DNA from 3 places in the Bradyrhizobium sp. AZCC 1578 genome. Region 1 is predicted to be linked to each of the others. Evidence: predicted binding sites of a transcription regulator. Region 1 holds the regulator's gene; each other region holds the start of a gene.
The links. Region 1 encodes LexA, which represses DNA repair genes until DNA is damaged. Its sites were predicted from a motif close to TGTTCNNNNTGTGTTCNG; they were not measured.
Positions count from the first base shown of each region.

Region 2: uvrA (excinuclease ABC subunit UvrA) is a predicted target of LexA. The motif match lies at 3,525-3,542, and genes of this name have one in related genera.
Region 3: dinB (DNA polymerase IV) is a predicted target of LexA. The motif match lies at 2,839-2,856, and genes of this name have one in related genera.

Region 1 covers NZ_JAZHRZ010000001.1:552,274-557,298, reverse strand. The annotation lists gene V1290_RS02885 (ComEC/Rec2 family competence protein) at 1-2,116, shown strand, start outside; gene V1290_RS02880 (hypothetical protein) at 2,124-2,351, opposite strand; gene V1290_RS02875 (hypothetical protein) at 2,439-2,861, opposite strand; gene lexA (transcriptional repressor LexA) at 3,090-3,791, opposite strand; gene V1290_RS02865 (molybdopterin molybdotransferase MoeA) at 3,999-5,025, opposite strand, start outside.
Region 2 covers NZ_JAZHRZ010000001.1:448,202-453,226, reverse strand. The annotation lists gene V1290_RS02370 (hypothetical protein) at 1-450, opposite strand, end outside; gene uvrA (excinuclease ABC subunit UvrA) at 457-3,438, opposite strand; gene V1290_RS02360 (outer membrane protein) at 3,704-4,360, opposite strand; gene V1290_RS02355 (outer membrane protein) at 4,638-5,025, opposite strand, start outside.
Region 3 covers NZ_JAZHRZ010000001.1:1,906,439-1,911,463, forward strand. The annotation lists gene V1290_RS09520 (Gfo/Idh/MocA family protein) at 1-372, opposite strand, end outside; gene V1290_RS09525 (sugar phosphate isomerase/epimerase family protein) at 386-1,441, opposite strand; gene dinB (DNA polymerase IV) at 1,526-2,773, opposite strand; gene V1290_RS09535 (amidohydrolase family protein) at 3,220-4,089, opposite strand; gene V1290_RS09540 (aldo/keto reductase) at 4,093-5,025, opposite strand, start outside.

The DNA.
Region 1 (5,025 bases):
ACCCGTTGCATTCGGCACCGGCATTGCCTTTTACTTCGCCGCCGATCATGAGCCGGCGCTGTCAGTGGCTGCCATTGTGGCAATCGCGCTGTGCGCGGTGGCGGTGCTGTTGCGGCGACAGAAATTCTTTCCCGCCGCGGTGATGATCGCGGCCGTCGCCGCGGGCTTTGCGGTCGCGACCTGGAAGACCGCCCGGATCGCGCATGGCGTGCTGGCGCGGCCGATGTTTTCGGTGTCGCTGACGGGTTTTGTCGAGACTCGCGACATCCGCGAGCGCACCGACCGTTTTGTCCTTCGCGTCGTCACCATGGAAAGCGCGCGCGGAACGACGAAGCTGGAGCGGGTGCGGCTGTCGGTAAGGAAGGGCACGGCGCCGCCAGTTGGGAGCTTCGTCGAGCTGAAGGCGCGGCTGTTGCCGCCGCTTTCGCCGGTGCGGCCGGGTAGCTACGATTTCAGCCGCGACATGTTTTTCGCCGGCATCGGGGCCTCTGGCTTCGTGATGGGCGCGATCAAGACCACCGAGCCGCCAGCCGCGGGCGGCGGGCTCCGCCTGCGCTATTCGGCTGTGATGCAAGGCCTGCGCGATACGATCGATGCGCGGATCAGGACCACGCTGGAAGGCGACAAGCGCGCGATTGCGACCGCCCTGTTGACCGGGCGGCGCGATGCGATCTCACCGCCGGTGAACGATGCGATGTTCATCTCCGGTCTCGGCCATGTGCTGTCGATCTCCGGCTATCACATGGCCGTCGTCGCCGGCGTCGTGTTCTTTGCGGTGCGGGCGCTGTTGGCGCTGTTCCCTGTGCTCACGGTCGGCCAGCCCATAAAGAAGTGGTCGGCGGCGGCAGCCCTCGTTGCCGCCGCGTTCTATCTGCTGCTGTCGGGCGCCGAGGTCGCGACGCAAAGATCGTTCTTCATGACGGCCGTGGTGCTGATCGCGGTCATGGTCGATCGCCGCGCGATTACGTTTCGCACGCTCGCGGTCGCCGCCCTGATCGTGCTCTCGGTCGCGCCGGAAGCGCTGGTACATCCGAGTTTCCAGATGTCGTTTGCGGCGACACTGGGGCTGGTGGCGCTGGTGCAGATCGGCATGCCGCGCCTGTTCGCGACGGCGGATCATACCGCAACGGCGCGCGTGGCGCTGTGGGGCGGCCGCGAAGTCACCATGCTGTTGCTGGCCTCGTTGGTGGCGGGGCTTGCGACCATGCCTTACGCCGCCTTTCACTTTCACCGGGTCACGCCTTACGGCGTGCTGGCCAACCTCGCGGCGATGCCGGTGGTCTCCGCGCTGGTGATGCCGGCGGGCCTGCTTGGCCTCGTCGCGATGCCGTTCGGCTTCGATCGACTGTTCTGGGCGGCCATGGGCCTCGGCATCGACTGGATGATTGCGGTGACGCAATGGGTCGCGGCGTTACCCGGCGCGGTCGGCCGGGTGCCGGCCTTCGGCATCGGACCGCTGATTGCGGCGAGCCTCGGCATCATCCTGCTCGGCCTGTTGCGCACGCCGCTGCGCTGGTCGGGAGCGGCGCTGGTACTATCAGCGGCGCTGTGGGCGGCGAGGGCGCCGCAGCCGGATATCCTGATTTCCGCCGACGGGCGCAATGTCGGGGTGCGCGGCCAGGATGGCCGGCTGCATTTGATGCACGCGGCCAAGGGGTCTCGAGACGTCTTCCTCTTGAAGGAGTGGCTGGCGGCGGATGCGGACGCACGAACGGCGGCTGACGCCTCGCTCACGTCAGGCGTCTCATGCGACGATCTTGGCTGCGTGGTGCAAGCCGTCGGCGGCGGCCTGATCGCGCAGGCGCTCAGGCCCGAGGCGTTTTCGGACGATTGCGAGCGCGCGGCAATCATTGTGACGCTGCGGCAGGCCCCGGCGGCATGCGGTGCTTCCGTCATCGGCGCCGAACGGCTGCGGCGTCAGGGCGCGATGGCGTTGCGGCGTGGCCGCGAGGGATTTGCCGTCGAGGCGGTCAAGCCGAGGGGGATCGACCGGCCTTGGTCGCCGGCCATAGCCGACGAGAGTGAGGCCGACACCACCGTGTTGGCGCCGCGCGTCGTGCCACCGCGCAGCGTCGATGCCACGCCGGCCGAGGCAGACCTTCAGGCGGAGGAGTAGACGGGCGTCAGTGCTCGTCGACCGTGGGTTTGGCTGGAATTTCGAACGCGCCGAGATGGAATTCCTCGGGCGCGTCGGGCGCCGACGGCAGAGCGACCAGCGTGAACGATGCGTCGGGGAATTGTTGCCAGATTGCGAGATCCTCGGCCGTGATGGTGAGCCAGCCGTACCTGAACATGTACCGCCCGGGCTCAGTGACGCGCCCGGCTTTTTGCCACGTTACCTTGTTGACCACCGACTGCCCCCTGCGGTGCCGAGTTCTGAAAAATGTACCACCATGATCCGCCGGCCTTGGGCCGGCGGATCATATGCGCGTGGGCGTTTATCCGGTCACGATCGATTCGGCCGGACGCGCTTCCGTCACCTTCGGCGCGCGTTCGCCACCGGTCTGGACCACCGGCAATTGCAGCACGGTCGCGCGCTGGCCTTCGCAAAGCTGCGTCACCAGCACATGGCTTCCGTCGGGAAATTCGATCGCGTCATGGTGACGGTCGGAGATATGGGGGTCGATTTGATTGAACTTGCCGACCCGCCAGTCGGTGGTTCGAGTCCAGATCCACCGGTTGTCGTATTTGACGTCCTCAGCGAACGCCAGTTCGGTGCCGGGAAGCATGCAGACCGCCACTGCAGGCTCGCGTTCCGACGCAAAGCCGCGGGTCGATGTACCGCGGAATGTCGTGGTGATCAGCGTCTCGCCGACCTCGGCAGGCCGCGTAGCCACAGCATGCAGGCTATAGTCACACATCGGATGGCTCCCTCGTTTGAGATAGCTGACCCGTGTCTAGAAGGAGGCACAGGCCTCTATCAGAGTGGACATGGCGCAGAGCCTTTTCTCGTTTCTGGGCAATTCTGCGACTGGCGCACTGCGCCACATTCACAAACGCGCTAACGGGCGTTGGTTCCAAACGCGCAACAAAAAACCCCGGCCGCGGGCCGAGGCTCTTTTCCGTCACGGCCCGGACGGCATAACGGGTCAGTATTTGCGGTAGAGCCCGATCAGCTTGCCCTGAATCCGGACCCGGTTCGGCGGCAGGATGCGGACTTCATAGGCGGTGTTGGCGGGCTCGAGCGCGATCGAGGCGCCGCGGCGGCGGAAGCGCTTCAGCGTGGCTTCCTCCTCGTCGATCAGCGCCACGACGATGTCGCCGGTGTCGGCGGTCTCGTTGCGTTGGATCAGCGCCATGTCGCCGTCGAGAATGCCCGCGTCCACCATGGAATCGCCGCGCACTTCGAGCGCGTAATGTTCGCCGGAGCCGAGCATGTCCGGCGGTACGCTGATGGTGTGGCTGCGGGTCTGCAGCGCCTCGATCGGCGTACCGGCGGCAATCCGGCCCATGACAGGCACGGCCACCGGGCGATTGCCGTCGTCCTCGGCGGCCGGCGCGCTCACTGTGCGTTTGCCAAGCGTACCCTCGATCACGCTCGGCGTGAAGCCGCGGCGGCTGTTGGCGGCGGCTGCGAGCTCGGGCAGCTTGATGACTTCGATGGCGCGGGCGCGGTTGGGCAGGCGACGGATGAAGCCACGCTCCTCCAGTGCGGTGATGAGGCGGTGGATTCCGGATTTCGAGCGCAGATCGAGCGCGTCCTTCATCTCATCGAAGGAGGGCGGCACGCCGGCCTCTTTCAGCCGTTCATTGATGAAACGCAGAAGTTCGTACTGTTTGCGCGTAAGCATCGCGAGCAATCCCCCGGTTGGCGTCGTCTCGTTCCGAATTTTCAGCGCCCGGATCGTGGAGTCCCCAAACTCTCGATCAAAGACACTAGCAGTCGAAACAAATCATGAACGGACACTATATGTTCGATATGTGTTCCGCAACCACTTAATTTCAGGTGAACGCATTGCGGTTCCGGCCCAAGGTGCTGGGGGAACACCGTTCAGGCGTCATTCCGGCAGCCGGAGCAGCTCGCAACGAGAACCCTTTGTGGCAGCCGGCGCGAACGGCGGACGTATCACAAGTGCACGTGCCGCAGCGAGATTCCCTGATAGCGACGAGTCCTGATGGTTCACCGGCACGGCAACCAGCGTGCCGTCGTCGCGGGCTTCGAGGCGGGCGCGAAGATAGTCTTCGCGCTTATCATTGGCGGCGAGATCGCGGCCGAGCAGCGCGCTTTCGCGCAGGTGATGGATGGTATCGCGGCCCGATAGAGCGCGAATCAGCGGCACCAGGAACAGGAAGCCGCAGACATACGAGGAGACGGGATTGCCTGGCAGGCCGATCACCCGCATCGCGCCCAGCCTGCCGTGCATCATCGGCTTGCCCGGCCGCATCGCGATCCGCCAGAATGCGATGGCGACGCCCTCGGCTTCCAGCGACCGCTTGACGAGGTCGTGGTCGCCGACCGACGCGCCGCCCAGGGTGATCAGGATGTCCGCGTCGGCCTTGCGGGCACGGCGGATGCCGTCCGTGGTCGCGGCGACGGTGTCGGCGGCGATTCCGAGGTCGATGATTTCTGCCCCTTCGGCCCGCGCCAGTGCCCGCAAGCCGTAGCCGTTGGAATAGACGATCTGGCCGGGGCTAGGGCTTGCGCCCGGCATCACCAGCTCGTCGCCGGTCGCCAGCATCGCAACTTTCGGGCGGCGGTGCACCGCAAGCTCCGGGTAGTTCATGCCGGCGGCGAGCGAGAGGTCGCGGTCGGTGAGGCGGCGCCCGCGTTTGAGGAGGACGTCGCCTTCGCGGAAATCAACGCCCGCGGCGCGGATATGCCGCCCCGGAACGGCAGCTTCCGTGATGGTGATATGATCGCCCTCGACGCCAGTGTCTTCCTGGATGATGACAGCGTCGGCGCCATCGGGAATCACGCCGCCGGTAAAGATCCGCACCGCTTCCCCCGGGCCGACCTTCCGCTCGAACGGGCGGCCGGCGGCGACCTCGCCGATCACCTTTAGCCGCGCGCTGACATCGGCGGCG
Region 2 (5,025 bases), 100 kb from region 1:
TAAGAATAAAAAGCTGCCAGTGAAGTCCCATTCGTGCCTCGGCTTAGGAGCACGCTTTGGGTCAGATACCCATACCGTCAGTACCTCGGCACCAGAGGTCTTGAGTATGGACGATGCCGGAATAGTCACTCTTCGCGCAGTGAATGTTTCCTTCACCCACCAATATTGGGATGAATTCAAAAGCGCGTGCGGCATCCGTCGTGGGCGTGCCGTGCTGATGAGACGGTTGCGCTCCAAATAGCGCTCAAGTCGAGCAATCTTCCTGACCACGCTTGTGTCTCTTCTTGAGTTGGCTTCGAGTTCAAACGTAGCGCTCGCATATGAAAACCCGAACTTAGCTTTGAGATTCTCAATCACCGAATACGAAGTTGAAAGCTGAGCCAGGATTGAGTCGATCTGTTTTTCATCGATCTGGATAAAATTTCGAAGCTCCAGTTTCTTTGCGGCCATGCGTCCTTACTCCGCCGCCTCACTCGCTCCCGCACTCTTCCGCGGCTTGCCCTCCGCCTTCTTCAGCACCGGCGCCAGAAACTTCCCCGTATAGCTTCGCGGCGCCTTGACGATGTCCTCCGGCGGGCCCCAGGCGACGATTTCGCCGCCGCCGTCGCCGCCTTCGGGGCCGAGGTCGATGACCCAGTCGGCGGTCTTGATGACCTCGAGGTTGTGCTCGATCACGACGACCGTGTTGCCCTGGGCGACGAGCTCGTGCAGCACTTCCAGGAGCTTTGCCACGTCGTGGAAGTGCAGTCCCGTCGTCGGCTCGTCCAGGATGTAGAGCGTGCGCCCGGTGGCGCGCTTTGAGAGCTCTTTGGCGAGCTTGACGCGCTGGGCTTCGCCGCCGGAGAGGGTGGTGGCCTGCTGGCCGACATGGATGTAGTCGAGGCCGACGCGGTGCAGCGTCTTGAACGTTTCGCGCACACGCGGCACCGCCTTGAAGAATTCGGCGGCTTCTTCCACCGTCATGTCGAGCACGTCCGAGATCGACTTGCCCTTGAACAGGACCTCGAGCGTCTCGCGGTTGTAGCGCTTGCCCTTGCAGGTGTCGCAGGTGACGTAGACGTCGGGCAAAAAGTGCATCTCGATCTTGATGACGCCGTCGCCCTGGCAGGCCTCGCAGCGGCCGCCCTTGACGTTGAAGGAGAAGCGGCCGGGCTCGTAGCCGCGCGCCTTCGCCTCTGGGAGCCCGGCGAACCATTCGCGGATCGGGGTGAAGGCGCCGGTATAGGTCGCAGGGTTGGAGCGCGGGGTGCGGCCGATCGGCGACTGATCGATATCGATGATCTTGTCGATATGCTCCAGCCCCTCGATGCGATCGTGGGGGGCGGCGCCTTCGCTGGCGTTGTTGAGTTTGCGCGCGATGGCACGGTAGAGCGTGTCGATCAGCAGCGTGGACTTGCCGCCGCCGGAAACGCCGGTAACGCAGGTGAATAGCCCCAACGGAATTTCCGCCGAGACGTTTTTCAGATTGTTGCCGCGGGCGTTGACGACCTTGATGGTGCGGCGATGGTTCGGCGGCCGGCGCTCGGGGATCGGCACCGACAACTCGCCGGTAAGGTATTTGCCGGTCAGCGATTTCGGATTCCGCATGATGTCGGCGGGCGTGCCTTGCGCCACGATGTGGCCGCCATGCATGCCGGCGCCGGGACCGATGTCGAGCACGTAGTCCGCTAGACGTATCGCGTCCTCGTCGTGCTCGACCACGATCACGGTATTGCCGAGGTCGCGCAGCCGCTTCAGCGTCTCCAGTAGGCGCGCATTGTCGCGCTGGTGCAGGCCGATCGAGGGCTCGTCCAGCACGTAGAGCACGCCGGTCAGCCCGGAGCCGATCTGCGAAGCGAGGCGGATGCGCTGGCTTTCGCCGCCGGAGAGCGTGCCGGAAGAGCGGGAGAGCGTGAGGTAGTTCAGGCCGACGTCGAGCAGGAAGGACAGCCGCTCGCGGATCTCCTTCAAGACGCGCGCGGCGATCTCGTTCTGCTGGTCGTTGAGCGCCTTCGGCACGCTTTCGAACCATTCGCCGGCGCGCTTCACCGACAGTTCGGAGATCTCGCCGATATGCTTGCCGCCGATCTTGACGCAGAGCGCCTCCGGCTTGAGCCGATGGCCCTTGCAGGCCTCGCAGGGGATGTCGGAGAAATACTTTGCCAGTTCCTCGCGCGCCCATTCGCTCTCGGTCTCGCGGTAGCGGCGCTCGAGGTTGGTGATGACACCCTCGAACGGTTTCTTGGTGTCGTAGGAGCGGACGCCATCCTCGTAGGAGAACTTTATCTCGTCGTCGCCGGAGCCATGCAGCAGCGCTGCTTGCGTCTTCTTCGGCAGGTCCTTCCACTTGGTGTCGAGCGTGAACTTGTAGAACTTGCCGAGCGCGGTCAGCGTCTGGATGTAGTAGGGCGAGGACGACTTTGCCCAGGGCGCAATCGCACCCTTGCGCAAGGTCAATTCCTTGTCGGGAATGACGAGGTCCTCGTCGATATGCTGCTCGATGCCGAGGCCGCCGCAGGCAGGGCAGGCGCCATAGGGATTGTTGAACGAGAACAACCGCGGCTCGATTTCGGGAATCGTGAATCCGGAGACCGGGCAGGCGAATTTCTCCGAGAACAGAATCCGCTCCGGCCCGCTCTTGTCGTGGATCTTGGCGGTCTTCTTCTTGTCCTCGGCCGCAGGCGCGCCCGCCGGCGCATCGGCATATTCGATCACGGCGAGCCCCTCGGCGAGCTTCAGTGCCGTCTCAAAGCTTTCGGCGAGCCGCTGGCCGAGATCGGGACGGACCACGATGCGATCGACCACGACGTCGATGTCGTGCGGGAATTTCTTGTCGAGCGCCGGCGCCTCGGACAACTCATAGAAAGTGCCGTCGATCTTGACTCGCTGAAAACCCTTCTTGAGCCATTCGGCTAGCTCTTTCTTGTACTCGCCCTTGCGGCCGCGCACGACCGGCGCCAGCAGATAGAGCCGAGTGCCTTCGGGCAGTGCCAGCACGCGATCGACCATCTGCGAGACGACCTGGCTTTCGATCGGCAATCCCGTGGCCGGCGAGTAGGGCACGCCGACGCGCGCCCATAGCAAGCGCATGTAGTCGTAGATCTCGGTGACGGTGCCGACGGTGGAGCGCGGGTTCTTCGACGTGGTCTTCTGCTCGATCGAGATCGCAGGAGACAGCCCGTCGATCTGGTCGACGTCCGGCTTCTGCATCATCTCCAGGAACTGGCGCGCGTAAGCCGAGAGCGATTCGACGTAGCGGCGCTGGCCCTCGGCATAGATGGTATCGAAGGCGAGCGAGGATTTGCCGGAGCCGGAGAGGCCAGTGAACACCACGAGCTTGTCGCGGGGAATCTCGAGATCGACATTCTTGAGATTGTGCTCGCGTGCGCCGCGTATGGTGATCGCACGCGATGCGGAGCCGGCGTTCTGTTGGCGCTTCGCCCTTAGCACTTCATCCATATCGGCATTTCCAGGCGCGAGGCACGCGCCACGTTGGGCGCGCATTGCCGGCGAGGGACCGGGATCAGGCGCCGTTGATTGAAAGTCGGAACATAGGAAGAACGGCGGGGAATTTCCAGTACCGCGCGCGAATCATCAACGGATTGTTTGTGCTGTCATATTTTTGGCAGCAGCAGGCAGCAGATCTCATCGAAGATACTCAAAAACAAAAATGCCTCCGTTCCGGGTTGCCGGAACGGAGGCGCTGTCACTTCAGCAGGAAGCCTTAGAAGTGGTAGTTCACGCCGACCTGAACGCTGTTGAGATCGAGCGTTCCGCTCGCAAGAGGAGCGACGCCTGCGAAGTAGGTCTCGCCTTGGAAGCTGCGATAAAGGTACTCGGCCTTGACCGACCATTTCGGTGCGAACATGACCTCGACGCCAGCACCGAGCGTCCAGCCAGAGTGAATTTTGCTATCCGATGCGCTCAAGCCGCCCAGCGACGCCGTTACACGGTTGTCGGCCCAGGCGTAGCCGCCGGTACCGTAGATGAGGACCTGGTCGAAGGCGTAGCCGATGCGGCCACGAACGGTGCCCATGTCGCGAATCCGGGTCTCGAATGCGGCAAGCGCCGGGTTGCCCACAGTGAAGCCAACATCCGCCCAGGCGGCATCGGCCTCGACGCCGAGGACAAGGTTGCCGGTCTGCCAGTTGTAGCCGAGCGTACCGCCGGCGAACCCGCCCTTCACCTTGCCCAGGCCCAGGGTCGAATCGGTTTGTTGTGCGTAGCCGCCCATCGCACCGATGTAGAAGCCGGTCCAGTTATTGATCGCAATCGCTGCGGCCGGCGCCTTGGTGTAGGGCCTGGCAGCGAGATCGGCGGCCATCGCAGGCGCCATCCCAAGCGCGATCAGGCCAGTGGTGGTCAGCAGAATCTTCTTCATTTTCTTTTTCCTTTCGCGGCTCTCCAACGCAACTTTCCTCAGCCGTCAATTTGAGGTTGCTTGGCGATATAGCGCGAAGTTCCCGAAAAATGCTGTCGCGGAAATACCACATCAGCGGCAAAAGCATGGAATACAACCGTTCCGGGTGTCGGGTGTGCCGGTCTACAACCAAACAAAAAGGCCGGCGCAAGGCCGGCCTTTTCAGTGCTGGTTATCACCGCAAACAAAAAGGCCGGCGTGAAGCCGGCCTTTCCGTAGTACCGCGCTGGCTTTGCGATCAGTACCTCGCGATGACTGGGCCACCCCAGCGGTAGTTGACGCGGACCGTGACGAGATCGACGTCCTGGCTGATGTTACTAGTCCTCGAAAACGAGCCGGCCGGAACACCAACAAAGTTGCCGGATGCAGCAAAGTCGACGTCGCGGTCACCCATGAACAGGTGGTTGTACTCGACGCCAACCGACCAGTTCGGGGCGAAGCCGACTTCGAGACCGGCACCAACGACGCCGCCCCAACGCGTTTCCTTGGCGCTGTCGATCAGCAGCCCGGTCGCGACATCGAACCCCTTGTACTTGTCGCTGGTCACCGCAGCACCGCCCTTTACGTAGAGCAGGACGTTGTTCCAGGCATAGCCAACCTGACCGGTGATCAGCCCGAACGCGTTG
Region 3 (5,025 bases), 1.4 Mb from region 1:
GACGGTCGTCGTCAGCGGTTTGTCGCAGATGACGTGGATGCCGGCTTCAAGGAAGGCCCTGGCAACCGGGCTGTGCATGTGGTTGGGGGTTACGATCGAGACCACCTCGATGCCGTCCGGGCGCGCGGCTTCCGCCCTCGCCATCTCTTCGAAAGAGCCATAGGCGCGGTCGTTGGCGATACCGAGCTCCTTCGCCGAGGCCTTGGCTCGGACCGGATCCGACGCCAACGCGCCGGCTGTCAACTCGAACTGGTCGTCGATACGCGCGGCAATGCGGTGGACGGCGCCAATGAAAGATGCCTGGCCGCCGCCAACCATGCCTAGCCGAATACGACCATGGCCGCCAGTTTCGCTGTTTGCCTCAATCGTCATTCTTCTTCCTCGCTCAGGAGATGCCGAGCATCTTGCGGTTCATCTGGTCGTCGGTGCCGGAGCCTGCGAAATCGTCGAAGGCCTTCTCCGTGACCCGAATGATATGTCTTTTGATAAATTCGGCGCCCTCGCGCGCGCCTTGCTCAGGATGCTTCAGCGCGCATTCCCATTCCATCACCGCCCAGCCGCCGTAATCGTACTGCGTGAGCTTCGAGAAGATCGCGCCGAAATCTACTTGGCCATCGCCCAGTGAGCGGAAGCGGCCAGCTCGATCGACCCAGCTCTGGAACCCGCCATAGACACCCTGGCGGCCCGTCGGGTTGAACTCCGCGTCCTTGACGTGGAAGGCCTTGATGCGTTGGTGATAGATATCGATGAAGTCGAGATAGTTGAGCTGCTGTAGCAGGAAGTGCGACGGGTCGTAGAGCAGGTTCGCGTGCGTGTGGCCATTCACCCGCTCGAGAAACATCTCATAGGAGACGCCGTCGTGCAGGTCCTCGCCTGGATGGATCTCATAAGCGACATCAATGCCGTGCTCCTCCGCATAATCAAGGATCGGCCGCCAGCGCCTGGCGAGCTCGTCAAAGGCGGCCTCGACGAGGCCGGCCGGACGCTGCGGCCAGGGATAGACATAGGGCCAGGCCAATGCGCCGGAGAAGGTCGCGTGCGCCGTGAGCCCGAGGCGCCCTGAGGCGCGGATTGCGCGCTTGACCTGGGCAACGGCCCACTCGGTGCGCGCCTTGGGATTGCCGCGCACCTCCGGCACGGCGAAGCCGTCGAATGCTGCGTCATAGGCCGGATGAACGGCGACGAGCTGGCCCTGGAGATGCGTCGAGAGTTCGGTGATGGAAAGGCCGTGACCGGCTGCGATCCCCTTCACCTCATCGGCATAGTCCTGGGACTCTGAGGCCTTGTTGAGGTCGAAGAGTCGTCCATCCCAGCTCGGGATCTGAATTCCCTCGTAGCCGAGCGAGGCGGCCCATCCGCAGATAGATTCGAAGGAGTTGAACGGCGCCGCGTCGGCAGTGAACTGAGCGAGGAATATCGCCGGTCCCTTGATCATCTTCATCAAGCGCTTCCTTCTCCTCTGGACGCCGCAGCAGCGCGTGCCCGCTGAGCCCGATATCCCACCGTAGCTCGTGATCGGCGATGGTTACAGGTCCTTCTCGGCGAGCTTGCGAAACTCGTCGGGCACGGAACGAGAAATACCCAGCGCCGCCGAACCGTACCCGATAGCATCCCGTCCGAAGCGATCGCGGATCTTGTCAACGGCGCAGTCAGCCGCCCAACGTGCCATGCCCATTTTGGTGCCGGGGCGGCGCGCTTCATTTCGAAGTCCAAACGGGAGTTCCAGCTCCAGATCCCAGTGCGCCTCAAGATGCGAAACGGAGATCGCCACCAGAGAGATGGTCTTCTCGTCCGGATGATCTGCAAGGATTGCGCGCACCAGTTCCTCTGCAAGCTCCGCGAGGATCATGGTCGCGGAAATTGGTGCATCGAGCGTTACCGAGCGCGTGACCGAGCTCAGGTCGGCGAAGCGAACGCGGACCGTCACAGTTCGACCAGGCAGGGACTTCGCCCGGAGCCGCGTTGCAATGCAGTCCGCGAGGTGAAGCAGGGTAGATCGAATAATTCGCATTTCGGCCGGCCTCCTGCCAATAGCCGATTGCGCTCCTGCCGATCGGGCCCGGCGGTGAGGCTTGAGTTGCCGCGGATCGCGATTCCACGCCAGCGCTGCGAGTTTCTGCCCTGCCGCGGGACCGAGCAGGTGCTCGAGCGACAATCCCGGCGTGTTTGCCAGCTGCCCGATCGTCAGCACGCCGATCTTGGCAAGCCGCGCCTTCGTGACCGGACCCACGCCCCACATCAGGTCGACGGTCAGTTCGTGAAGGAATTCCAGTTCAGCGTCGGGATCGACAACCACGAGCCCGTCGGGCTTGGCTACTTGCGAGGCAATTTTCGCCAGATGCTTGGTCCGCGCGACGCCCACTGAGATCGGAAGCCCCAGCTCGGCGCGCACGCGCCGACGGATTGCCGTAGCTATGTCGGCAGGCGTACCAAAGAGATGGGTGCAGCCTGCGACGTCGGCAAAGGCCTCGTCGATGGAAATCCGCTCAACGAGGGGTGTGAAATCGCCGATCACCTTGATGGCGGCATCACCCAGCCGTTGGTAGTCCTTGAAATGCCCGCCGACAAAAATGAGTTGCGGACACAGCTCGCGCGCCTGCCGTCCTGGCATGCCGCCGCGGATCCCGAACGCCTTGGCTTCGTAAGAAGCGGCAAGCACAACCCCGCCACCGACGGCTATCGGTTTACCGCGTAACGAAGGGTCGAGGAGCTGCTCAACCGAGGCATAAAAAGCATCCAGGTCTGCATGAAGGATGGTGGATGTAGTTGCCACCCGGCCGTTCACCTGTGACACTTGACCGAAATTTGGTGCCGTCTTTTGTATGGCACATTTGACGTAAGAACAAAATAGGAACATTCTTTTGGTTGGTCAACGGAAGATAAGCAACGTCCGTCCATGAAAGTGGTGATCCGCTGGATGCAGCACCTTGATGGCCAGACTTTCTCCATTGCGCGAGCAGATGGAGGGCCATCATGCCTAGCGGGGATGAAGAAGAGATCGCAGTCCGCGGTGAAGAATTTTTTGGCTTGGTTGATCCTGCTGCTGAGACACCCGGAGTTCGCGTGGCTTCTTTGGCAACATAACGGACCTCCGTATAGATAAGATGCCAGGTCCGATTGAAAAACTTGAACTCTCGCTCCAGTCCATCAGCACCAATGTCCCCTGCGAACCCAAGACGTCAATCAGCGGTATGGTTCGTTTGGGCCCCTCATCCGGCGCTACGCGCCACCTTCTCCCACAAGGGCAGAAGGAATAAGATATGCCCGCTGAGCGTTCGCCCCAAACGCCTTGTCGCGCACGTGCGGACCAAGCTTCATCAGGCACTCCTCGAGCGCGCCCTTGGTCGCGCCATAGCTTCCCGCGAGCAAACACACCGGCCAGTCGGAGCCGAAGATCAGGCGATCCTCGCCAAAGCATTTGGCGGCGTGCGCGACAAACGGAAGCAGACGGTCCGCATCCCAGTCGTCCCACCTTGCCTCGGTGGCGAGACCCGAGATCTTGCACCAGACATTGCCGCAAGCGGCGAGTGCGACGAGAAGATCGGCCCATTCACGGCTGAATCCCTCCGCGATCGGCGGCTTGGCGGCGTGATCGAGGACAAAGCGCCCTTGCGGAAACGCCTGCGCAGTTGCGATCGCGGCCGGCATTTCACGCGTGCGCACCAGGAGATCATAGGCGAGATCGCGCGCGAACACGGCGGTCAGACCGCGCTGCACGTCCTCGCGCAGCAGCCAATCGGGATCGGACTCGTCGTGCACCTGGTGACGAATGCCGACCAGCCTGTCGCCTCCGAGCGAACCACGGAGCCGCTCGAGCGTCTCGTCGACCGCCCCGTCCGTCAGGTCGGCCCAGCCGACCACACCGACGACGAAGGGCGTCGCAGCGGCGACGCGCAAGAATTCCTCGGTCTCCTCGATCGAGGAGCGGCATTGCACCAAAATGCTTACATCGACCCCGTTGGCGAGAAGCAGCGGCGCGAGATCGCTCGGGCCGAAGGCGCGGTGGATCCGCGCGAGTTCGGGCGCCTCCATCCAGGGATAATCGGCGCGCGCGGGATCCCAGAAATGCTGATGACCGTCGATCACCATGGGTCAAGCTCCACCCGGCAGCGGTGCGGACGCATCGACTAACTTGCGCTCGCGCAGCTCCTGCCAGAAGGAGGACGGCACCAGCCGCTCGGACATCGCGATGTTGTCCGAAACCTCCGCAGCGCTACGCGCACCTTGTAGCGCGACCGTTACCGCCGGATGGGCCATACAGAACTGCACTGCGGCGGCCTTGAGCTCTGTGCCATGCTTGCGGCACAGCGCCTCCAGCGCCAGCGCGCGGGCGACGAGCGCCGCATCGGCGTCTTCGTAATTGAACTTCGCGCCGGCGCGCGGGTTGGCGAGGATGCCGCTGTTGTAGATGCCCCCGAGAATGACGCCGATGCTCTTCGCACGGCAGATCGGAAACAACGTCGTCAGCGCGCCCTGGTCGAGCAGCGTGTAGCGGCCCGCCAGCAGGAAGCAATCGACCGGCGCCGCTTCGGCAAAGCGGGCGAGCATCTCGGATTGATTCATACCGGCGCCGATCGCCTTGACCGTACCATCGTCGCGCAAGCGCCGGAGCGCGCGGAAGGCACCGGCAACTGCATCCTCATAGTGGTCATCTGGATCATGGACGAGCAGTAGATCGACGCGGTCGAGCCCGAGACGGGCGAGGCTTTCCTCAACCGATCGCATCACGCCGTCGTAGCTGAAGTCGAATTGCGGCCGCTCGGCGGACGTGCCCTTGTAGTGATCGTCTTCCGCAGCAGCACTGGCTGGGCGCAACAAGCGGCCTACCTTGGTGGAGATTGCAAAGGAGTCCCGCTCCTGCCGGCGCAGAAAACCACCCAAGCGACGTTCGGCCAATCCAAAGCCGTAAAGCGGCGCGGTATCGAAGAAGCGGACGCCGAGCGACCAGGCGCGTTCGATCGTCGCCTCTGCATCCGCATCGCTAACCGGCGCAAACAATCCACCGAGAGGAGCGGTTCCGAGACC